4 regions of the Vibrio pelagius genome follow, and region 3 is predicted to be linked to each of the others. Evidence: predicted binding sites of a transcription regulator. Region 3 holds the regulator's gene; each other region holds the start of a gene.
The links. Region 3 encodes CRP, which controls carbon source genes, mostly activating them, when cyclic AMP is high. Its sites were predicted from a motif close to TGTGANNNNNNTCACA; they were not measured.
Positions count from the first base shown of each region.

Region 1 (6,129 bases), 1.1 Mb from region 3:
GGAACGAGCCCAGCCAAAGATCGACCAAGTCAATTTGCGGGTGTTCGCACCGACCAAGATTTCAACATCATTGGAGATCCACTGGTTATCTATTGCCAACCACCCGCTGATTATCTACCAGCACCTGAAGCTGCATTGATTACGCGAATCACCCCACAGAAAGCAATGTCACAAGGCCTACCAGAGCCTGAGTTCATCGCTAAAATTCATGCAGAGTTATCTAAGCCAAACACAACTAGTCTTGGGTATAACAGTATTCGATTCGACGATGAAGTGACTCGTTATACCTGTTACCGCAACTTTATCGATCCATATGCATGGAGCTGGCAAAACGGTAACTCTCGTTGGGATCTATTAGATGTGATGCGCGCCGTGCACGCGTTGCGTCCCGACGGCATCGTTTGGCCGGAGAATGAAGAAGGGTTCCCAAGCTTTAAACTAGAGCACTTGTCTGTTGCTAACGGTATTGAACACGAAAATGCGCATGACGCGATGGCTGACGTTATCGCAACCATTGAGCTGGCAAAGAAAATTAAAGCCGCTCAACCGAAAATGTTCGACTACCTATACAACATGCGCCACAAGCGTAAACTGAATGAGCTGATCGACATTGTAAACATGACACCACTGATGCACGTGTCTGGCATGTTGGGGAAAGAGTGCAACTACACCAGTTGGATTGTTCCAATGGCTTGGCACCCGACCAATCAAAACGCGGTTATCGTTGTTGATCTAGCGAAAGACCCAGCACCACTGCTTGAATTAGACGCAGATGAATTGCGTGAACGACTCTACACCAAACACAGCGAATTGGGCCCAGATGAGCGACCTGTACCGATTAAACTCGTGCAACTGAATAAGTGCCCTATTCTTGCTCCTGCGAAAACACTAACAGCCGAAAATGCTGAAACCATTGGCATTGATCGTCAGCAATGTCTCGCAAACTTAGCGATTCTTCGTGAACACCCAGAGATTCGCGAAAAACTGATTGGTCTTTACTCTGTTGAGCGCGAATACGAGAAAGACGACGATGTTGATACTCAGCTTTACGATGGTTTCTTCTCTCCGTCAGATAAAGCCGCAATGGATATTATTCGCCAAACCGAACCAAACAACCTTGCAGCACTCGACATCAGCTTTGCCGACGAACGTATAGAACCCCTTCTGTTCCGTTACAAAGCGCGTCACTACCCTTGGACGTTAGATGAATCAGAACAGCAAAAATGGGCTAATCACTGTCGTGAGTTTTACGAAAGTCGACTTGAAGAGTACATGCTCAACCTTGAGAATCTTGCTCATGAGCATGAAAACGACGAAAAGAAGATGGCGATACTCAAAGCGGTATATCAATACGTTGAGAAATTAGCGAGTTAAATTAAAAGTGTCGTCATTCTAAAGCCTTAAATAACGGCTACTCGTTAGCCGTTATCCATTAACTCAGAAAGAGACCCCCTTTGAAAGAAAGATTGATCCAACTCGTGTATCTAATGATCTCTTTTACATTGATCATCGGTGCACTGACAGCAGGCAATGCCATTCAAAGCCTTCTCGATACTGCAATTCCCGGAAGTATCTTTGGGATGCTGCTGCTTTTCTTCGCGATGGTGATCGGAATTATTCCATCTCATTGGGTTCAACCTGGTGCTAGCCTGATCATCCGTTTCATGATCTTACTGTTTGTGCCTATCAGTGTTGGCCTAATGGAACACTTCGACATGCTCATTGCCAACGCCCTTCCTATTTTAGCCAGTGCGGTTGGTGGCACACTGATCGTTCTTGTTTCTCTGTCTTGGTTCCTAGACCGAGTGATTGCGAAGGGGAAATAATATGTGGATTCTTTTGACTATTGTTGTGTTTCTTTTTGCTCGTTGGGTAAGTCAAAAAGTAAACTCGCCATTATGTAACCCTCTATTGATTAGCTTAGCGATCATTATTCCTGTACTCACCTATTGGCGAATCCCATTCGAAGAGTATTACGCAGACAACACTTGGATTACCTACATGCTCCAACCAGCCGTTGTTGCGCTCGCTTACCCACTGTATGAACAACTCCCACAGATAAGAGCTAACTGGCGCATTATCACCTTTGCGAGTTTGCTAGGTAGCGTGATGTCGATGCTAAGCGCCGTATTAATCGCTGCAGCTTTTCATGCAGACCTTGGCTTAATTGCCAGTTTACTCGGTAAATCGGTGACGACTCCTATCGCAATGGAAGTGTCTAGTCATCTTGGTGGTGAAGCTGCCATAGCCGCGATCTTAGTGCTTTTGGTTGGACTTTTCGGGGCAATTTTCGCCTATCCAATCTACAACCTGATCGGTATTAAGAGCCCTATCGCTCGTGGACTTACGATGGGAACCGTATCACACGCATTAGGTACAGCGACTAGCGCCGAGAAAGATCCACGAGATGCAGCATTTAGCTCTCTGGCATTAGTTCTGTGCGGTGTTATCACCTCGATATTAGCCCCTTCAATGTTCTCATTGGTGCTATGGATATACTCCTAATAGCAAAATACTTAACTTGAAGTCGCTGATAGTCAATCTATGTCATTGCTAATTCCCGAACAAAATCAGAGCGCTTTTCCAACAAATCTTTAGGAAATGCGCTCTTTTTTTCAGCTAAACTATTTATTCATGCAATGTGATGCACCCGTCAATTTGTGACTTTAATTACACTTTGCTGGCTGCAAACGATTTCATTTGTGACCTCACTCTAATTGTGCAACACAATGTAACAAGCAGCATACATTAGTGACTTTGATCACAGAAAGTTTCTGGGTATTGCATAAACTTAAAGCCTAAGGTCAATTAAGGATTCAACATGAACAGTCGTATTACCCTGGCGCTGGAAAGTGCTCCAGCTTCATTGAAAGCACTTTTAAGTGACATCGTATTAGCAGACAACTTTGACGCCACCATCTCTAAAGAGCAGTTTCAAAGCTTGCTGGATGCAAGCGGTCTTTCTGACAAAGAAGTTCGTCTAGCTTTACTGCCAATCGCAGCTGCGTTCTCTTACGCACCACTTTCTGATTTCTACGTTGGCGCAGTAGTGCGCGGCCTATCTGGTCACATCTACTTCGGTGCAAACATGGAAATTGCAGGTGCACAGCTAGGTCAAACGGTACACGCAGAACAAGCGGCAATCAGTCACGCTTGGATGAAAGGTGAAAAAGGACTTTCTGATATCACCATCAACTACAGCCCTTGTGGTCACTGTCGTCAATTTATGAACGAATTGACTACGGCTAATGAGTTGAAAATCCAGTTACCAGAACGTGAAGAGCGTTCACTCCAAGATTATCTGCCCGACTCTTTCGGCCCTTCTGATCTTGGTATCACCGAAGGCCTGATGACAGAACTTGACCACAAGTACACGACTGAAGAGACAACACCTATTGTTGTTAAAGCTCTAGAAGCCATGAACCGCAGCCATGCCCCTTACACCAAAAACCTAAGCGGTGTTTCACTTCAACTTGCGTCTGGTGAGATCTTCTCAGGTGCATACGCAGAAAACGCGGCATTTAACCCGAGCTTGCCTCCACTTCAAGTAGCGATGATTCAAGTGATGCTGGCAGGTAATAACTTCGACCAAATCGAGAGTGCAGCTCTGGTTGAAAACGCACAAGGCAACATCAGTCACTTGGCAGAGACTCAATCAACGCTAGAAGCAATTAACCCAGATATCCCAGTCACTTACTTAGCAATATAACTGCATTAAGTTAACATGCGATTTACATAAGCAGCCCTCTTTTAGTCGGCTGCTTTTTTTATGCTTAAAATTCACTAAAACCATCACGCAAACGTTTGCTTTTGAGGTTGGAATGAGTATGATCTCCCCGTTCTCAAATACTCGTTCAACATGTTCGGAAGGAATAACTATGTTTGGTACCGCCACTCGTGACAATGCTACTCGTGTACTTCTATTGGGCTCTGGAGAGCTAGGCAAAGAAGTTGCTATTGAGTGTCAACGTTTAGGTTTAGAAGTGATCGCTTGTGATCGCTACCCAGATGCCCCTGCAATGCAAGTTGCTCATCGTAGTCATGTCCTAGACATGCTGGATGGCGATGCGCTTGAAGCTATCATTAAGCTAGAAAAGCCGGATTACGTAGTACCTGAAATTGAAGCCATCGCGACCAGCAAACTGGTTGAATTAGAAGAAAAAGGCTTAAACGTTGTTCCTACTGCAAATGCGACCAAGCTGACAATGAACCGTGAAGGGATTCGTCGCCTCGCAGCAGAAGAGCTGGAACTAATGACTTCACCTTATCGCTTCGCCGATAGTTTTGAAGATTTCTCTGCCGCGGTAGAATTTGTCGGTATCCCTTGTGTCGTCAAACCCGTAATGAGTTCTTCTGGCAAAGGTCAAAGTGTTATCAAGAGTGAAGGCGATATCCAAAAAGCGTGGGACTACGCTCAAGAAGGAGGTCGTACTGGCGCTGGACGAGTCATCGTAGAGGGCTTTATCGACTTTGATTACGAAATCACCTTGCTGACAGTTCGAGCGGTGGACGGTATTCATTTCTGTGCGCCAATCGGCCACCGACAAGAAGACGGAGACTATCGCGAGTCATGGCAACCACAGGTGATGTCTGACAATGCACTTAAGGCTGCGCAATACACCGCAGGTAAAGTGGTTGACGCTCTAGGTGGATACGGCATCTTTGGTGTAGAACTGTTCGTCAGAGGTGATCACGTGATCTTCAATGAGGTCTCACCTCGTCCACACGATACCGGCCTAGTTACATTGCTGTCTCAGGACTCCTCTGAGTTTGCTCTGCACGTCCGCGCATTTACAGGCATGCCAATCAAGAATATCACTCAGTACGGCCCTTGTGCGTCTGCCGTTGTTCTTGGTCAGGGTACGTCGACAAATATTCGTTTCGAAGGTTTGGAAAACGCATTAAATGCTCCTCAAACTCAGGTTCGATTATTTGGTAAGCCAGACATCAATGGCCGCCGCCGCTTAGGTGTCGCCCTTACTCGCCGTGATAGTGTTGAGTCAGCGATTGAAGACGCCGTAGAAACCGCTTCTAAGATTAAAGTTATCTACTAGGGCGTGTTGACCTTTCGTGGTTAAATTTTGTTCGAGATAAAAGCGTTTTAATCGCGGCGAGGGAGAAGTAGCCTAGTCATTCTAAGCAAATCTCCCTCAACAAAGAGTAAAACGCTTTTAGCCGAACCCTTCGGGCAGCGTTTGCTGGTCATTTCTACTGCGTTATCGGCTTCTCATGTAGGCTAGCTACACATCAAAGCCTCTGCCTTGTATAAATACCCAGCAACTCGCTGCAAAAACCAGCTCGAAAGATCAACGCGCCCTAGAGCCTGTAACCTTTATCGGTGACATTTGTTCGCGTACTCTCCAGCGGAAGAAAACCAAAGACGGGCCTCAATGCCCGTCTTTGTCGTTGCTAAATTGTATGCAGGTTTTATTAAGCCTGACACTCAATCAAGTAGACCTCTTCGGAAAAGCGAGATAAACCTTTCTTGGCGATCTTAGGATGATCGTCATCAGCAATATCTTGATTTAACTGTGTAATCTTGTATCCAGAGAATAGCTGCTCTACTTCATCTCTAGGTACGCTGAATGGAGGCCCACTCATCTCTTCTTGATCGTAATCCAGAGTCACCAATAAGATCTTACCACCCGGTTTTAGTAACTGCTTCAGCCTAGCCACATACTGTACTCGCATCTCTTCAGGCAGTGCCACTAAAGAAGCACGGTCGTAAATTGTATCAACCGCTTGAATCGGCGCTGTGAAGTAATCACCAGTGTAGATACTGAGTTCATCAAACTGGTACAACTCATGTTGACCATTAATCTGCGTCACCATCGGCGTATAAAAATGTTCCGAGAAAAATGCACGAACTGCGATTTGGCTTAGCTCAACACCCTGAACGTCTTGATGCTTAGACGCCAACCAAACCAAATCTTCGCTCTTACCACATAATGGAACAAAAACGCTCTTCTCGTGGCTCGGTTCAGTGTGCTTCCAAAACTCAATCAGCAGCGGATTCACATCTTCTAGGTGGAAACCAATTTGGTTTGCGGCCCATTTATTGTGCCAAAATTCAGGATTATTCATCTTTCGTTCATCTTGTTGATTCAATAATGCAAGGGTACAGGATAG
Region 1 is NZ_AP025503.1:1,805,812-1,811,940, forward strand. Features, by position in the region: gene sbcB (exodeoxyribonuclease I) at 1-1,374, shown strand, start outside; gene vsple_RS07755 (CidA/LrgA family protein) at 1,455-1,826, shown strand; gene vsple_RS07760 (LrgB family protein) at 1,828-2,505, shown strand; gene cdd (cytidine deaminase) at 2,822-3,709, shown strand; gene purT (formate-dependent phosphoribosylglycinamide formyltransferase) at 3,879-5,054, shown strand; gene vsple_RS07775 (thiopurine S-methyltransferase) at 5,431-6,084, opposite strand.
Region 1: a site for CRP is predicted at 2,702-2,717, ahead of cdd (cytidine deaminase). Genes of this name have one in related genera too.

Region 2 (6,129 bases), on a different replicon from region 3:
GCCGCTTTATCAATTTCACCACGGCTCAGTGCAATCCGAGCTAGCATAGAGTAGCTGTGCAGGTGCTTGCTTGGCGAGTGGTGACCAAGAATATCTAATCCTTTGTAGCAGCACTCTTCCGCTTCGTCTAAGCGGTTCCAACACCAACAGATCTGAGCACGCACGCGCAACAGGAATTCATGAAGTGGTACGTATTGTAGTTGATGCTCTTCGATAAGCTTAAAGGCACTGTCTTGAAGTTCGAAAGCCGCTTGAACGTACCCCTGTGCTATCAGGATTTCGCTCTGTTGCAAAATCGCCCACAGTGCTTGATGGTATACCTGATATTGGCGTGCCAATTTCTCGGTTTGTTGCATCATAGGCAATGCGCGGCTTAAGTTGCCCATTACATGGTTAACTTCACCTACAACCGAAGTGGCAACGATACGGCTGCGGTAGACGGTAGTATTGAGTTGGCTTAGTGCCAATTCTGCTAGCTCGAGTGCCTTTTCAGGTTCGTTGCTGTTAATGGCAACTTGGGCTCGGAGTGCGTTGTACTGACCTTGCTGCTGGGTATCAAGCTCAATATTACGGGCCTGATATTGAGACTCTGCCTCTTCTAACAGTGTGCCTACTTGGTCATAGCGGTGTTGGCTCTGCGCTAACCAAGCACGCAGCATCGACAGTTTTGGGTCACTGTAAAGCTGATCTGGCGTTAGCTGTTTGATCGCCATCTCTAATGAAGAGAGTTCCCCTTGGTTAAACATCTGCCAGCCGTGAGTACCTAAGATCTGGACAATTAACTCAGCATTGTTGGCTCTTTGCGCATGGCGAAGAGCTTGGTGAGGCGTGTTCTGCTTTAGCCACGCTTGGGCGGCTGCATTGTGCAGCTCTGCTTCTTGCTGAGGGATGCGCGCTTGACGTTCGTGAGCTAAAAACTCAGCGAATAGATTGTGGAAACGGTACCAGTTTTTCTCACCCTCTAATGGGTAGATAAACAGTCCAAACCGGTTGAGAGACTCAATCATTCCTAGTGCGTCTTCACGTTGAGTGAGTGCACACACCAACTCATCATTAAAGTGATCTAACACAGAGCACTGCATTAAGAAGTGACGAGTCTCTTTGTCCAGCAAGTCAAAGACTTCTTCTACTAAGTAATCCCAGAGGTGGGCGTGATTAAAGTGAGAAACCGATTCTGCCGATTGAGCAAGTGTACGCTTTTGATGCTGTGCTTGTAGAGCTATCAACTGCAGTGCGGAAGGCCAACCTTCTACATAGGCACAGATGCTGCCCGCTGTGATGTCATCAACGCCATCCGTAACGCGTTGATTAAAGAAGCGGGTCGTCTCTTCTGTATCAAATGCCAACGAGTCGTTACCTAACTCTATCATCAGGTCACGTACGCGTAAGTTTGCTGTGCCAAGTGGTGGTGTCCCGCGACTCGTGACAACAAGCGTTAGGTTGTCTGGCATATGTTTCAAGAAGAAACGCATCGCTTCATGCACATCGTCATTGTTAACAAGGTGGTAATCGTCGAGTACAAGGAAGCACTCATGATGAAAGTTCGCCATTTCAGCGAACACTTCACTCAATAGAGAGTGCAGTGATGAGAACTGACGTTTTTCCGCTAATTTTTGCGCGTTAGGGCAGGCGTTTTGTGTCGCTTTATTGAGAGATTGCAGCAGATAGTTGATGAAACGGAAAGCGTCATTGTCGCTATCGTCAATGCTGTACCACCCGACGTTAGGTTTATCCACCAACCATTGAGCGGCCATCGTCGTTTTTCCGTAGCCTGCAGGGGAGCGGAATAATACAAGCTTATAGCAGTCGGCATTTTGCAGCAGATCTAATACGCGTGGTCTTAAGATTGCGTTGTGTAATCGCCCCGGGCGAGTCAGTTTAGACGGGATCCACATGTCGAAGGTTACCTATTCCGTAGCTCTTATCTCTATAAGGAGAGTCGATTGTGTATAACCGACCATCAGAACAAAAGCCGTTATGAATTAATTCTGAGGCTATGTTACGTGAAGAAAAATGGCACAGACCATGATCAGCCTCAGAAATCTTGCACTGTGGCATGTTTTGACTCAGCTACGCCCTATAAATGTGACATTAATCACCAAATGATGTGGTTTGCGATCGTGATATTGCTCAGTTCTACACGTGAATTTATGTAAAAGGTGAGAATAAGAAAAATATTTCGTGATCCAAATATCAGAACTCGCAAGAAAGTGAAAATAGGTAAACAAAAATTTCATCATTCAAAGTTAAGTTATGGAACGGGGGCTTGTGATCATAATCACTCCTATTTTTTATTCTGGAGCTGAACATGAGATTTAGATCACTAACCCAACGTCAGTACGCCCCCTACGCCCTTTCATCTACTCCTAGTCAGCCGTTAGACCGGGATGATGTTTAGTTAATTGTGACCATGCACGATATGTCACAGATGAATTAGAAAAAATAAAAGCGAGATTTCTGAAATGAAAGCAACTCAGCAAAAAACTTTTGATAAAGTGTCGTTCCAAGAAAGTGTTAAGAAACATCTGTCTGCAACCTACGCAACAACAGTAGAAACAGCGGACAGCCGCGCATGGTACCTAGCAATGGGACGTGCTCTAGCAGAACTGACAACATTCGATCTGCTTGCTACTGAAAATGATGAGAAGATTAAAAACGCCAAGAGCGTTAACTACCTATCTCTAGAGTTCCTCATTGGTCGTCTAACAGGTAACAACCTGATCAGCATGGGCCTTTATGAGCAAATCACTCACGCAATGGAAGAACTAGGTCAAAACCTGACGGATCTTCTAGAAGAAGAGCGTGACCCATCACTAGGTAATGGTGGTCTAGGTCGTTTAGCAGCATGTTTCATGGATTCGTGTGCAGCTCAAGAATTCCCAACAGTCGGTTACGGCTTACACTACGAATACGGCCTATTTAAGCAGTCTTTCGAAGACGGTCGCCAAAAAGAAGCGCCAGATGCATGGCGTGGCGTTGAAGGTTACCCTTGGGAGATTGCTCGCCCAGAACTGGCACAAGAGATCGGTTTCTACGGTCACGTTGAAGTGGTTGAAGAGAACGGGAAACAAGTTCGTAAATGGGTTCCAGGCATGTCTGTTAAAGCAATGCCTTGGGATCTACCAATCGTTGGTTACGAGTCAGATACTGTTTACCCACTGCGTCTTTGGGAATGTCAGGCTATTGCGCCATTCTCACTAGCAAGCTTCAACAACGGTGACTACTTCGAAGCACAACACGCGCTAATCGATGCTGGCAACATCACTAAAGTTCTATACCCGAACGACAACCACGAAAAAGGTAAGACTCTTCGTCTAATGCAGCAGTACTTCCACTCTGCAGCGTCTGTTCGCGATATCCTACGTCGCCACGAAGCAGCAGGTTTTGCTCTAGCGGATCTGCCTAAGCAAGAGACTATTCAGCTGAACGACACGCACCCAACAATCGCTATCCCAGAGCTAATGCGCATCCTAATCGATGAGAAAGGCCTAGATTGGGATACCGCTTGGGATATCAGTGCAAACACGTTCGCATACACGAACCACACACTACTTCCTGAAGCTCTTGAGACTTGGTCTGAGTCGCTAATCCAGCGCCTACTTCCACGTCACATGGAAATCATTTTTGAAATCAACCACCGCTTCCTACAAGACGTTCGTAAAATGTGGCCTGGCGATGGTGAGAAGCAAGCTAAGCTGTCTATCATCCAAGAAGGTTTCCACCGCATGGTTCGCATGGCAAACCTATGTGTGATTGGCTCTTACAAAGTAAACGGTGTAGCAGCGCTTCACTCACAGCTAGTTAAGAAAGACCTATTCCCTGAATTCAACGAGATCTTCCCAGGCAAACTGACTAACGTAACGAACGGTATTACGCCACGTCGTTGGTTGAAGTTCTGTAACCCAGGTCTATCTGCGCTAATCACAGATAAGATTGGTTCTGAGTGGCCGGCGAAACTTGAGCAGCTAGAAGGTATTGCTAAGTACGCGACAGACGCTAAATTCCAAAAAGAGTTCATGGCTGTTAAGAAAGAAAACAAACAGCGTCTTGCTGATTGGGTCCAAGAGAACATGGGTATCGAGCTAGATACTAACGCTATCTTCGACGTACAAATCAAGCGTCTGCACGAGTACAAGCGTCAGCACCTAGACTTGCTACACATTCTATCTTTATACCACCGTATCCTGAACGAACCTGGTTTCGAGTGTGAGCCTCGCGTTTGTTTCTTCGCAGCGAAAGCAGCTCCGGGTTACCACCTAGCGAAAGAGATCATCTTCGCGGTGAACAAGATTGCTGAGAAGATCAACAACGATCCACGCATTGGCAACAAACTGAAAGTGGTATTCATCCCTGATTACCGTGTAAGCATGGCTGAAATCATCATCCCAGCAGCAGACGTTTCTCAACAAATCTCGCTAGCGGGTAAAGAAGCATCGGGCACGGGTAACATGAAGATGGCTCTAAACGGTGCTCTAACTATCGGTACGATGGATGGTGCGAACGTTGAGATTCGCGAAGAAGTTGGCGAAGAGAACATCTACATCTTCGGCCTAGACGTTGATGGCGTTCAAGCGGTGAAAGCACAAGGTTACAACCCTTACGACTACTACCACGCAGACCCACTACTGAAAGCGTCACTAGACCTACTAACGGGTGAAGAATTCACTCCAGGTCAACCAGGTCTACTACGTGCGACGTTTGATAGCCTGCTCGATGGCGGCGACCCATACCTATGTCTGGCGGACTTCGCTTCTTATGTGAAAGCACACGAAGAGATGGACAAGCAGTACAAAGACCAAGCGGGCTGGGCTAAGAAAGCCATTCTTAACACCGCATTGGTTGGTAAGTTCACATCAGACCGCTCAATCCGCGACTACGTGAACAACATTTGGAAACTAGAAGCGGTTAAACGTTAATAGACTCCAGACTAGCCAAGGCAGTTTCTGCCTTGGCTCAATTAGTTGGCTCAAAGCTAAATTGAAAATTAATAAACTTAGATAAATAACCCTACAAAATAGAAAATGCTAGCGCGTTTTCGGAGAGAGCGATGAAAGAACAAAGCGTATTAAAACAAGTCGCAGAAATGGCAAACCTTGCCGACAGTTACGTAAGTGCGTGGGGCGATGAAGCACAAGTATCTGACGAAACACTAACTCGTCTATTGGCTTCATTAGGCTACGACACAAGCAGCGATGACGCTCTGCTTAAGTCAGCAGAGAAAAAACACAAGAAAGATGTATTAGATCCAGTTCTTGTCTTGCGCGATGGTGAGCCTGTAGAGGTTGCACTAAATCTAGGTGTGAGTGCTCGTGAAAGTGAGTTCAGCTGGCGTTTAGAAACTGAGCAAGGAGAGGTACTTGAAGGCTATCTTCAATCTCAAGTTGTACGAGACGAACGTGCAGAGGGTGGCCCTTTAGTGTTTGCATTGCCAAGTGATTTGGCATGGGGTTATCACAAACTTGTGGTGAGTCGTAAGCGCCGTAAAAAGCCTTACGAAATGACGCTTATTATTACGCCAAAAGCGTGTTTCAAACAGAGCCCAATTGAGCAGGGTAAGAAGCTTTGGGGTCCAAGTGTTCAGCTTTACACGCTTCGCACTCAACACAACTGGGGTATCGGTGACTTCGGTGATCTCAAGCAGCTTGTGGCGGACATCGCTTCACGCGGCGGTGATTTCGTGGGTCTTAACCCAATTCACTCTCTGTTTCCAGCAAACCCAGAAGGTGCAAGCCCATACAGCCCATCTTCACGTCGCTGGTTGAACATCCTATACATCGATGTGAGCTCTGTACCTGAGTTCGCGTTGAGCGCAGAAGCGCAACAAACAGTAGGTAGCGCAGAGTTCCAGCAGCGTCTGCAGAAAGCGCGCGATGCTCACTGGGTTAACTACACAGAAGTGTCTGAGCTGAAGATGAGCATTCTTCCGCTACTATTCACTGAATTCAAACATCGTCACCTAGATAAAAACAGCGACCGTGCACAAGCATTCTTGTCGTTCGTTGAAGAGGGCGGTGATAGCTTAATGCATCAAGCGGCGTTCGATGCACTGCATGCAGAGCTTCACGCAGAAGATTCAAACATGTGGGGCTGGCCTGTATTCCCAGAGAAATACCGCACATTTGAAAGCCC
Region 2 is NZ_AP025504.1:1,043,713-1,049,841, forward strand. Features, by position in the region: gene malT (HTH-type transcriptional regulator MalT) at 1-1,895, opposite strand, end outside; gene vsple_RS18815 (glycogen/starch/alpha-glucan phosphorylase) at 2,463-4,916, shown strand; gene malQ (4-alpha-glucanotransferase) at 5,048-6,129, shown strand, end outside.
Region 2: a site for CRP is predicted at 2,310-2,325, ahead of vsple_RS18815 (glycogen/starch/alpha-glucan phosphorylase). Genes of this name have one in related genera too.

Region 3 (6,129 bases):
CTTAGACATGCGCCAAGCACTCACCATGGCATTGCAAACCTTCGAGGGTGCAATGGTGATTGTATCGCACGATAGATACCTGCTGCGTGCGACAACCGATGATTTATACCTAGTGCATGAACGTCAGGTCGCGCCTTTCGACGGTGATCTAAACGACTATTACAAATGGCTCACTGATCAGCAAAAAATCGAGCGTAAAGAGGCACAGGCGCAAGCACCAGTCAAAGATAGCACCAACAGTGCTGCCGCCAAAAAAGAGCAAAAACGCCGTGAGGCAGAATTCAGAAAACTGACCGCCCCGCTGCGCAAAAAACTGACTCAGTTCGAGAAGCAAATGGATAAGTTCACTGCGGATCTAGAGGAAGCTGAACAGCAATTGTCTGACACTTCTCTGTATGAAGCCGAAAATAAAGCTAAACTTAATCAAGTACTCGCACTACAAGCCACCAGTAAATCTCAACTGGAAGAGGTTGAAATGGAGTGGATGTCTGTTCAAGAAGAGCTTGAGCAGATGGAACAAGATATGGAAAACTTATGAGTTCAGAGCATGCACCGACAACGCTGACGCTAGAGAGACTGTGGCAATTTAGTCTCAGTTATTACAGTGCTCGCGGCGTTAAAGATGCATGTCTGACCCTACAAAACCAATATCATGGTAACGTCAATCTACTGCTGCTCCTTAAATGGTTAGACGAGCAGCAATTGACCTTCAAAGATACTGAGTGGCACAACATTCAACAGTGTTTAAGCCGCTCAGAATCCCTGCTACTCAGTTATCGAGAGCTACGTAAACACCTCAAACCTCACGTGGTCGACTCACTGTATCGAGAAGCACTGCAGTTCGAACTTCAACTCGAAAAACAACAACAATCGGATCTGGTCGACTGTATCAATCGCCTTCCTCTGACATTAAACCCAGATAGACCACTAGTGCTGCAGTACTGTCGCTTGCTTTCTGCCGAGTCTCTATATGAGTTCTTTTCAGAACCACTGTCACCCGAAACGCATAGCGTAAATAATTAGATACTTATTTTTCAATACATTAGCTGCGTCAATTCTTGGTCAACACTCATCACTCACCACTTGCACACCGAGTCAAGATAGACCAAGCTCAAAGAGAAACACGAGTGATATCTCACCCCCAGAGAATGATGGAACCTCTACTATGACAATTTTTACCGCTGCGACTGGCCTATCTAACCCCCACCTTCAGACTTTGGTCCCTAGGTTTATTCGTAAACAGGCACTGTTCCACCCTCACTGGCAAACACTTGAAACTCCAGACCATGACTTTCTCGATTTAGCCTGGAGTGAAGATCCGAATAAAGAAGGGCTCGATAGCAAACCAATTTTCGTGCTCTTTCATGGCCTTGAAGGCAGTTTTGAGAGTCCCTACGCTAACGGTCTTATGAACGCCTTCGCCGAAGATGGATGGTTATCGGTAATGATGCATTTTCGTGGCTGCAGCGGTAAGCCCAACCGCCTAGCTCGTGCGTATCACTCCGGAGAAGTGGAAGATGCCCGCTTTTTCCTAAGAAACTTACATGCTCAGTTCCCTAATAATCCTAAGGTGGCGGTCGGAATCTCCCTAGGCGGTAACATGTTGGCCAACTACCTCGTTGAGTACGCGGATGATCCGCTACTCTCTGCAGCAACGATCGTATCAGCGCCATTTGATCTTGCCAGTTGCTCAAGTCGAATTGAACAAGGATTCTCTAAGGTCTACAAACAGTATTTGCTGAACTCACTTAAATCTAACGCGCTCAAGAAAGAGAACCTACTTGCAGAAAAGTTAGGCATCACCGCAAACACGATCAAGAAAATCGAGAAGTTGTATGAGTTCGACGATTTGATCACTGCGCCTCTGCATGGCTTTAAGAATGCACAAGATTACTACGCGCAATGTTCTGCACTACCAAAGCTTAATCGTATTAAGTTACCTACGCAGATCATTCACGCTAAAGACGATCCTTTCATGACCGATGATGTGATTCCGAAATTCATTCTGCCGGATAACATTGATTACCGACTGTTCCAGAAAGGTGGGCACGTTGGCTTCATTACCGGTAGCACCTTCAACCCTAAATTTTGGTTGGAAGAAGCACTGCCGGCCTACTATGAAAGTATTCAGGATTCGGCATAATAGCGCCACATTGAGGTCAACATTCAAACACTGAACCTCAGTAACCTTTAAACATATCCATGAACATAAAAGAGAGATGTATTTATGATCATTCCATGGCAAGAGATCGCCCCTGAAACTTTAGAAAACCTCATCAAGGAGTTCGTGCTCAGAGAAGGCACCGACTACGGTGATGTTGAGATCTCACTGCAATCCAAAATCGACCAAGTAAAACAGCAATTGCAATCTGGGGAAGCGAGTATTGTTTTTTCTGAACTGCACGAAACCGTCGATATCCAACTCACAAAACGCTTCTAGGCTGCCATAAAAAAATAGCCGTGTTATAGTGGAAAACGATTGCTAACAAGTAAGTTATTCTAACGACAAGGGTTGTCATGTCCGCTAAACATCCAATTATTGCGGTTACGGGTTCTTCAGGAGCCGGTACCACCACTACCTCAGAAGCCTTCCGAAAAATGTTCAATATGATGGACGTGAAGGCTGCTTGGGTTGAAGGGGATAGTTTTCACCGCTTCACTCGACCAGAGATGGACGTCGAGATCCGCAAAGCGCGTGAGCAAGGGAAACACATCAGCTACTTCGGTCCGCAAGCCAACGATTTCGGCGCATTAGAAGAGTTTTTCCGCAAATACGGTAACGAAGGTACAGGACAAGTTAGACGCTACCTACACACCTTTGACGAAGCAGTACCTTACAATCAAATGCCAGGCACTTTTACTCCTTGGCAAGAGATCCCAGAAAACTCTGATGTGATGTTTTACGAAGGCCTACATGGTGGGGTTGTCGATGGTGATGTCAATGTATCGCAACACGTTGACCTGCTGATTGGCATGGTGCCCATCGTTAACCTAGAGTGGATTCAAAAATTCGTCCGAGATACACGTGATCGCGGGCACTCACGTGAAGCGGTGATGGATTCCATTGTTCGTTCAATGGACGACTATCTCAACTACATCACTCCACAGTTTTCGCGTACCCATATCAATTTTCAGCGAGTACCGACTGTTGATACTTCCAACCCACTTAACGCAAAAGGCATCCCTAGTCTTGACGAAAGTTTCGTTGTTATTCGTCTGCGTGGTATCAAAAACGTCGACTTCCCGTACCTGCTCGCTATGATTGATGGCTCATTTATGTCTCGTCACAATACACTCGTTGTGCCTGGCGGGAAAATGAGCTTTGCTATGGAGCTCATTGTAAGACCAATCTTACAACAGCTCATTGAAACGGGAAAAATCGGCTAACGGAATGGCGTTCTGGTTGATTACTTTTCATACCGTGATCATGTGCACAATTTTGCGTAAAAAATCGTAGCTAGGTCACGATTAAAATCAAGAAATAGTGACTGAAAAAGGATACTATTCTTAACCGAAACACAAGATAGCTTGCAGCACAGAACAAGTGCTCTTATCCTAAGAAGTCAAATTCAGGCTTAGCTAAAATATGGAAAGCGGCAAGCATACCCTGCAGAGGAAGTGAGATATTATGGTTCTAGGTAAACCTCAAACCGATCCAACATTAGAGTGGTTCCTTTCACACTGTCATATTCATAAGTACCCTTCAAAGAGTACTCTGATTCACGCTGGTGAAAAGGCAGAGACCCTGTACTACATCGTGAAAGGTTCTGTGGCAGTTCTTATCAAAGACGAAGAAGGTAAGGAGATGATTCTTTCTTACCTAAACCAAGGCGACTTTATCGGCGAGCTTGGCCTATTCGAAGAAGACCAAGAGCGTACTGCATGGGTTCGTGCAAAATCTCCTTGTGAAGTTGCGGAGATTTCTTTCAAGAAATTCCGTCAACTTATCCAAGTGAACCCAGACATCCTGATGCGTCTTTCTGCTCAAATGGCAAGCCGTCTACAAGTTACCAGCCAAAAAGTTGGTGACTTAGCGTTCCTTGACGTTACTGGCCGTATTGCACAAACGCTACTAAACCTAGCGAAACAACCTGATGCGATGACTCACCCAGATGGCATGCAAATCAAGATCACTCGTCAAGAGATCGGTCAGATTGTTGGCTGTTCGCGCGAGACAGTAGGTCGTATCTTGAAGATGCTAGAAGAGCAAAACCTAATTTCTGCTCACGGTAAAACTATCGTTGTTTACGGTACGCGTTAATCTCGATTAACCGATAAAAATTCAAAAGCCACCAAATGCGAATTTGGTGGCTTTTTCTTTATTGAGATACGAGATACGAGATACGAAAAGAACTCACAGAGTCCTATGTGGAAACTGTCCCGAAGCGAAACGTACCGCATCTCTATGGCTAACGTATCTTTCTTTAACCGTTAGTGCTCTCAAAGATTTTGTCAGCCGATGCTGCAACAAAACCGGTGTAGAGATCGCCATTCGCCATTGGGTAGCGCTTAGCAAACTCATAGAAGCCACCAGGCACCAATTCAGTCCCCTCAGAGAACTCTACCTTCACTTTATCTGCCATTGTTGATGACTGCTCTAACAGCACCTCTGGAGAGCCTTTCACTTGGCCGCCAACACTGTTGATTGTAAAGCCAGACTCACTCAGGTGATCATTCACGGCTTGCACCTCAGAGAACGCATTTAACTGGTTCACACTCACGGTAAAGTGGTTAGCACCATAACCATGCGCGGCTAACCAAGACGCGTATTCGCTCTCTGTCGCCAGTTGTTTGTAATCTTGGAAATCCAAGTCCCACAGACGACCGCCATATAGGAAATCCTGCCCCTCTAGCTTGCTTGCATCCACTTGCGCAACCAACTTAGCCACGATCGCTTGTAGCTCTGCAGAACACTCTTCCACTTTCAGCTCACTAATGAACACTTTGGGTTGGGTTGGATCTGGGTGTTCAAAGTGCTTAGCCACGAGTTTCTTGCTTTCAAACAGGTAGTCACCACACGCTTTGTAACCAAGTGCTAAGAAAGGTTTAGCCAGCGTCTCGATCCCCAAAGGCGCAACATTAAACGTACGCAACGCGATGTGATCATTGATAAGGTCTTCCTCTTCTTTCAACAGCTGATGTACCTTCTCAGCAGATGGGCAGAGGCGTTCGATGTAGTCATCCCAGAGGGATTTGAACAGTAGATCGGGTGTCATGGTGACTCCTTGTCGGGTTCTAGCAAGCTCAAGCTAGAGAGTTGGATTAGAAAGAGTGTGGCTGCGAGACAAAGTCAGCAGCCATCAGCTTGTGACATACTTATTTTATTGTTATATCTCGCTAGGTCAGACGCCCAGCGAGTAATCCAAAGGAGGTCAAACTTCCCTACCTCCAATTGTGATTTTTGTTGTAGGTGGCCGTTGTTGCTACAGCTCGATACCAGGGCTGAAAGTCGCTGGAAGCTGCGTTTCACGGCCTTCCATCGATGCCATTGGGTATGCACAGTAATCCGCTGCGTAGTAAGCACTCGGGCGTAGGTTGCCTGAAGCACCTGGGCCACCAAATGGTGCGTCACCACTTGCGCCTGTTAGCTGACGGTTACGGTTAACAATACCTGCACGGATATGATCAACGAAGTACTCCCACTCAGAGTCGTCTGTTGATACAAGGCCTGCAGACAAACCAAAACGGGTGTCGTTCGCCAATTCAACCGCTTGCTCTAATGAGTTGTAACGAATCACTTGTAGTAGTGGGCCGAAGTACTCTTCGTCTGGCAGCTCTGCAATGTTAGTTGCATCGATGATGCCCGGAGTGACGAATGCAGCTTCACCAGCTTTCGCTTCTACTAGGCTTACGCCACCTAAAGATTGCAGGTTTGCTTGCGCATCTAGAATGAACTTAGCCGCCGCTTCTGAGATTTGTGGCCCCATGAAAGGAGCAGGCTCAGCGAACGGTTGGTCTACACGAATCTTTTTGGTTGCTGCCACTAGGCTATCGAGCAGTTGATCACCTTTCTCACCCACAGGAACATACAGACGACGTGCACAAGTACAACGTTGACCCGCACTGATAAAGGCGGATTGGATAATGGTGTATACCGTAGCATCAACGTCACCAAAGTGTTCACTGATC
Region 3 is NZ_AP025503.1:2,870,452-2,876,580, forward strand. Features, by position in the region: gene vsple_RS12785 (ABC transporter ATP-binding protein) at 1-538, shown strand, start outside; gene vsple_RS12790 (TIGR02444 family protein) at 535-1,023, shown strand; gene vsple_RS12795 (hydrolase) at 1,166-2,143, shown strand; gene vsple_RS12800 (YheU family protein) at 2,228-2,440, shown strand; gene vsple_RS12805 (phosphoribulokinase) at 2,518-3,387, shown strand; gene crp (cAMP-activated global transcriptional regulator CRP) at 3,629-4,261, shown strand; gene vsple_RS12815 (DUF1338 domain-containing protein) at 4,425-5,216, opposite strand; gene astD (succinylglutamate-semialdehyde dehydrogenase) at 5,424-6,129, opposite strand, start outside.

Region 4 (6,129 bases), 180 kb from region 3:
AAGCTTGCTGAGCGTATCTGTAACCTTATCGAGGTGAAGAAAGCTCCTGACGAGGTGCGTAGAGCGGCAGCGAAAGAGTGTGCCAACATCTATGCGCCACTGGCTAACCGCCTCGGTATTGGTCAGCTTAAATGGGAAATCGAAGACTACGCTTTTCGTTACCAACAACCCGATACCTATAAACAGATTGCTAAGCAGTTGTCGGAGCGTCGTATTGTTCGCGAACAGTACATTACTGACTTCGTTGATGACCTTACGTCTGAAATGGAACGCTCTAGTATCAACGCTGAAGTCAGTGGCCGCCCGAAACACATCTACAGCATCTGGCGCAAAATGCAGAAGAAAGGCTTGGCCTTCGATGAACTGTTTGACGTGCGCGCAGTACGTATCATCGCAGACCAATTGCAAGACTGTTACGCAGCGCTCGGGGTTGTTCATACCAAATACAAACATCTACCAAGCGAATTCGATGACTATGTAGCAAACCCGAAACCGAATGGGTATCAATCTATCCATACCGTGGTACTTGGGCCTGAAGGCAAAACCATCGAAATCCAGATCCGTACTAAACAGATGCACGAAGACTCAGAACTGGGTGTTGCCGCGCACTGGAAGTACAAAGAGGGTTCATCGGGTGGTCGCAGCGGTTACGATGAGAAGATCACGTGGCTGCGTAAACTGATCGATTGGCAAGAAGAGATGTCGGATTCTGGCGAGATGCTGGATGAAGTTCGTAGCCAAGTTTTTGATGACCGTGTCTACGCATTTACACCACGCGGTGATGTGGTCGACTTACCAATGGGAGCAACTCCGTTGGACTTCGCTTATCACATTCACTCGATGGTAGGCCACCGCTGTATCGGCGCCAAAGTAGGTGGACGTATCGTTCCATTTACTCATAAACTCTCTATGGGGGATCAGGTTGAAATCATTACTCAGAAAGAGCCAAACCCTTCACGTGATTGGTTAAACCCAGCCACAGGTTTCGTTCACTCTGGGCGCGCTCGCGCTAAAATTAATGCTTGGTTCCGTGCGCAAAGTCGTGAGAAAAACCTTGAAGCAGGTCGTGACATCCTAGAGGCTGAGCTGCATAAAATTGGCGCGACACTCAAAGATGCAGATCAATATGCCCTGAAGCGTTTCAACGTGAATACGCCAGACGAGCTGTATGCGGGTATCGGTAGCGGTGATTTGCGTATCAACCAAGTGATCAACCACATCAACGCATTGGTGAATAAGCCAACGGCAGAAGAGGAAGATCAGAAGGCGCTAGAGAAGCTACTAGAGTCAGAACATAAGCCAGCTCAGCAGAGTCGCCCAAAGAAAGATGCCGTTGTCGTGGAAGGTGTCGATAATCTAATGACGCATCTTGCACGCTGTTGCCAACCAATTCCAGGTGACAGCATCAAAGGTTACATCACACAAGGTCGTGGTATCTCGGTTCACCGTAGCGACTGTGAACAGCTGAGCGAACTAAAAATCCACGCACCAGAGCGTATTATAGATACGGTTTGGGGTAATGGCTTTGTTGGTTCTTATATCCTAACTCTGCGTGTTGAAGCGTTAGAGCGTAGTGGATTATTGAAAGACATCACCTCGTTGTTTGCCAATGAGAAGATCAGTGTAACGACCATGAAAAGCCGCACCGATTATAAGCGTCAGCTATCAGTGATGGACTTTGACCTAGAGGTGACCAACATTGAAATCCTCAGCCGCGTGACCAGTCGTGTCGAGCAGATTAAAGATGTTATGTCAGTCAAAAGGTTGGGTTGATACTTGGTATCATCCTCGTCATTCCCTACAGTGAGGAGCGAACGTGATAGGGAATCTCGCCAAGCGGTTTGAGATCCCCAACTCGCTCATTCTTCACTTTTGGGGATGACGGATAAATAGAAAGGTGAGTGGTTTTAACTGCTCACCTTTTTTAGTTTTAAGAAAAGAATTAGATTAAAACAATCAAACAGAATAATAGGAAAGCACCATGAGCCACCCGATTGAACAATTAGAACAAATTATGGCGAAGCTGCGCGACCCAGAAGGTGGCTGCCCTTGGGATCTAAAACAAAATTTTGAAACAATTGTCCCGTATACTATCGAAGAAACATATGAAGTGGTGGACGCAATCCACAATAAAGACTGGTCGAATTTGCAAGAAGAGTTGGGCGATCTACTGTTTCAGGTGATTTTTTACAGCCAGCTCGCGAAAGAGCAAGGGTTGTTCGAGTTTGCCGATGTGGTTGACGGTGTGAATGAAAAGCTCACTCGTCGTCATCCACATGTGTTTTCTGATGTTGAGTTTGATGATGAAGAGGCCATCAATGCCAACTGGGAGGCAGAAAAAGCCAAAGAAAAAGTTCAAGCAGGCAAAACTCAGGAAAGTATTCTAGACTCAATACCAAACTCTCTACCTGCACTTTTGCGTGCCACAAAGGTGCAAAAGCAGGTAGCAAAATACGGTTTTGATTGGGAATCCATTGGCCCTGTTGTCGATAAGGTACGAGAAGAGGTCGACGAGGTGCTTGAAGAGGCACTGCAAGTCACGCCAAACGAGGATTTAGTTGAAGAAGAATTGGGTGACTTACTGTTTACGACCGTGAATCTAGTCAGGCATCTAGGGAAAAACCCAGAATCGGCATTGAGCAAAGCGAATGTAAAGTTTGAGCGTCGCTTTAAAGGTGTAGAAGGAAAAGTTCGTCAAAAAGGCAAAACTTTGAACGATTTCTCCCTCTCAGAGCTCGATTCTATGTGGGATGAGGTTAAGTTGGCGGAGAAAAGTTAAACAAAGCTTTGGTGCTGATTTGATTTGAAGCAAAAAATAAAAAATAGCAGTGTGATAGATTTCACGTTGTGGCGATAAGGGGCTTCTGGTATATTTTCATCCCGTCCAGAAGAAATCCATTTTCCCTCATTCAACCAATTTCAGGTTAAACATGACGACAAATTACATTTTTGTTACTGGCGGGGTTGTATCCTCTCTAGGTAAAGGTATTGCAGCGGCATCGCTTGCAGCTATTTTAGAAGCTCGTGGTCTTAAAGTGACTATGATGAAGCTTGACCCTTACATCAACGTTGATCCGGGCACTATGAGCCCAACTCAACACGGTGAGGTGTTCGTTACGGAAGATGGCGCTGAAACTGACCTTGACCTTGGTCACTACGAGCGATTCATTCGCACCAAGATGACTAAGCGTAACAACTTCACAGCGGGTCGTGTTTACTCAGACGTTCTAGCGAAAGAGCGTCGCGGTGATTACCTAGGTGCAACTATCCAAGTAATCCCTCACATCACTAACTCTATCAAAGACCGTGTAATCGCTGGTGCAGAAGGCCACGACGTTGCGATCGTTGAAGTTGGTGGTACGGTTGGTGATATCGAGTCTCTACCATTCATGGAAGCGATTCGTCAGCTAGCAGTAGAACTAGGCCGTGAGCGTGCAATGTTCATGCACCTAACATTAGTTCCTTACCTAGCGGCTGCTGGTGAAGTGAAAACTAAACCGACTCAGCACTCTGTAAAAGAGCTACTGTCTATCGGTATCCAGCCAGATATCCTAGTTTGTCGTTCTGATCGCATGATCCCTGCGAACGAACGTAAGAAGATTGCACTTTTCTGTAACGTTCAAGAGAAAGCAGTAATCTCAATGAAGGATGTAGACTCAATCTACAAGATCCCTCAACTCATTAAATCACAAGGTCTTGATGACCTAGTGTGTACTCGTTTTGGTATCAACGCTCCAGAAGCAGACCTATCAGAATGGGAACAGGTAATCTATGAAGAAGCGAACCCAACTGGTGAAGTAACCATCGGTATGGTTGGTAAATACATTGAATTACCAGACGCATACAAGTCAGTGAACGAAGCACTTAAGCACGCGGGTCTGAAGAATCGTCTAAGCGTTAAGATCAAGTACGTTGATTCTCAAGACGTAGAGAGCAAAGGTGAAGAAGCACTTCACGGCCTAGACGCAATCCTAGTACCTGGTGGCTTTGGTGACCGCGGTGTTGAAGGTAAGATTTTCGCAGCGAAATACGCTCGTGAGAACAAAGTACCTTACCTAGGTATCTGTCTTGGTATGCAAGTGGCACTTATCGAATACGCACGTAACGTTGCGGGCATGGAAGGTGCACACTCTTCAGAATTTAGCAAAGACACGAAGTACCCAGTAGTGGGTCTAATCACTGAGTGGGTAGATGGTGAAGGTAATGTTGAAGAACGTACTGAAAAATCTGACCTAGGTGGTACTATGCGTCTAGGTTCACAGCTGTGTCACCTTGAGAAAGGTACGAAAGCTCGTGAACTATACGGTAGCGCGACGATCCATGAACGCCACCGTCACCGTTACGAAGTGAACAACAACCTTCGTCCACAAATTGAAAAAGCGGGCCTAAAAGTATCGGGTCTGTCTGCGGACAAGAAGCTGGTAGAAGTTATCGAGATTCCAAACCACCCGTGGTTTGTTGCAGCTCAGTTCCACCCAGAGTTCACTTCTACGCCTCGCGATGGTCACCCACTATTCGAAGGCTTCGTTAAAGCAGCTGGTCAACACCAGCGTGACGAATTAGAGAAGTAAAGGATACCGGCAGTAGCGTTTGCAGTGCTGCTGCCTTTAATTTGACATTATATATTCAACGAGAAGGAAACATTCAATGTCTAAGATCGTTAAAGTTCTAGGTCGTGAAATCATCGATTCACGTGGTAACCCAACTGTAGAAGCTGAAGTACACCTAGAAGGCGGTTTCGTAGGTATGGCTGCTGCTCCATCTGGCGCATCAACGGGTTCTCGCGAAGCTCTTGAGCTACGTGACGGCGACAAAGCACGTTTCCTAGGTAAAGGTGTTCTTAAAGCTGTTGAAGCTGTAAACGGCGAAATCGCTACAGCTCTAACTGGTAAAGATGCTAAAGACCAAGCTGCAATCGACGCAGTAATGATCGAGCTAGACGGTACTGAAAACAAATCTAAGTTCGGTGCTAACGCAATCCTAGCTGTTTCTCTAGCGAACGCTAAAGCTGCTGCAGCGGCTAAAGGCATGCCTCTATACGAGCACATCGCTGAGCTAAACGGTACTGCTGGTCAGTTCTCTATGCCTCTACCAATGATGAACATCATCAACGGTGGTGAGCACGCAGATAACAACGTTGACATCCAAGAGTTCATGATCCAACCAGTTGGCGCTAAGACTCTTAAAGAAGGTCTACGTATCGGTGCTGAAGTATTCCACAACCTAGCTAAAGTTCTTAAGTCTAAAGGCTACAGCACTGCAGTTGGTGACGAAGGTGGTTTTGCTCCTAACCTTAAGTCTAACGCTGAAGCTCTAGAAGTAATCGCAGAAGCTGTTGCAGCTGCTGGTTACGAACTAGGTAAAGACGTGACTCTAGCTATGGACTGTGCTGCATCTGAGTTCTTCGACAAAGAAGCTGGTATCTACAACATGAAAGGCGAAGGTAAGACTTTCTCTTCTGAAGAGTTCAACCACTACCTAGCTGAGCTAGCTAACCAATTCCCAATCGTTTCTATCGAAGACGGTCTAGACGAGTCTGACTGGGATGGCTTCAAGCACCAAACTGAACTACTAGGTGACAAGCTTCAACTAGTAGGTGACGATCTATTCGTTACTAACACTAAGATCCTTGCTGAAGGTATCGAGAAAGGCGTAGCTAACTCTATCCTTATCAAGTTCAACCAAATCGGTTCTCTAACTGAGACTCTAGCTGCAATCAAGATGGCTAAAGACGCAGGTTACACAGCAGTAATCTCTCACCGTTCTGGCGAAACTGAAGACGCAACTATCGCTGACCTAGCGGTAGGTACTGCTGCAGGTCAAATCAAGACTGGTTCTATGAGCCGTTCTGACCGTGTTGCTAAGTACAACCAATTAATCCGTATCGAAGAAGCTCTAGGTTCTAAAGCTCCTTACAACGGTCTTAAAGAAGTTAAAGGTCAATAATTCATACATTGAATTGTTAGCTTAAAGCTTTTGAAACGCTCTACTTCGGTAGGGCGTTTTTTTATGTTTGTAGAAAATAGCGAGAAGAAGCTCTAGGTTCTAAAGCTCCTCCTTTTTACAACGAAAGCGGCCTTAAAGAAGTTAAGGGTCAATAATCTCTCTGGTTTTATAAACCAAAGGAAT
Region 4 is NZ_AP025503.1:2,690,093-2,696,221, reverse strand. Features, by position in the region: gene relA (GTP diphosphokinase) at 1-1,773, shown strand, start outside; gene mazG (nucleoside triphosphate pyrophosphohydrolase) at 1,982-2,779, shown strand; gene vsple_RS11750 (CTP synthase) at 2,931-4,571, shown strand; gene eno (phosphopyruvate hydratase) at 4,648-5,946, shown strand.
Region 4: a site for CRP is predicted at 2,830-2,845, ahead of vsple_RS11750 (CTP synthase). Genes of this name have one in related genera too.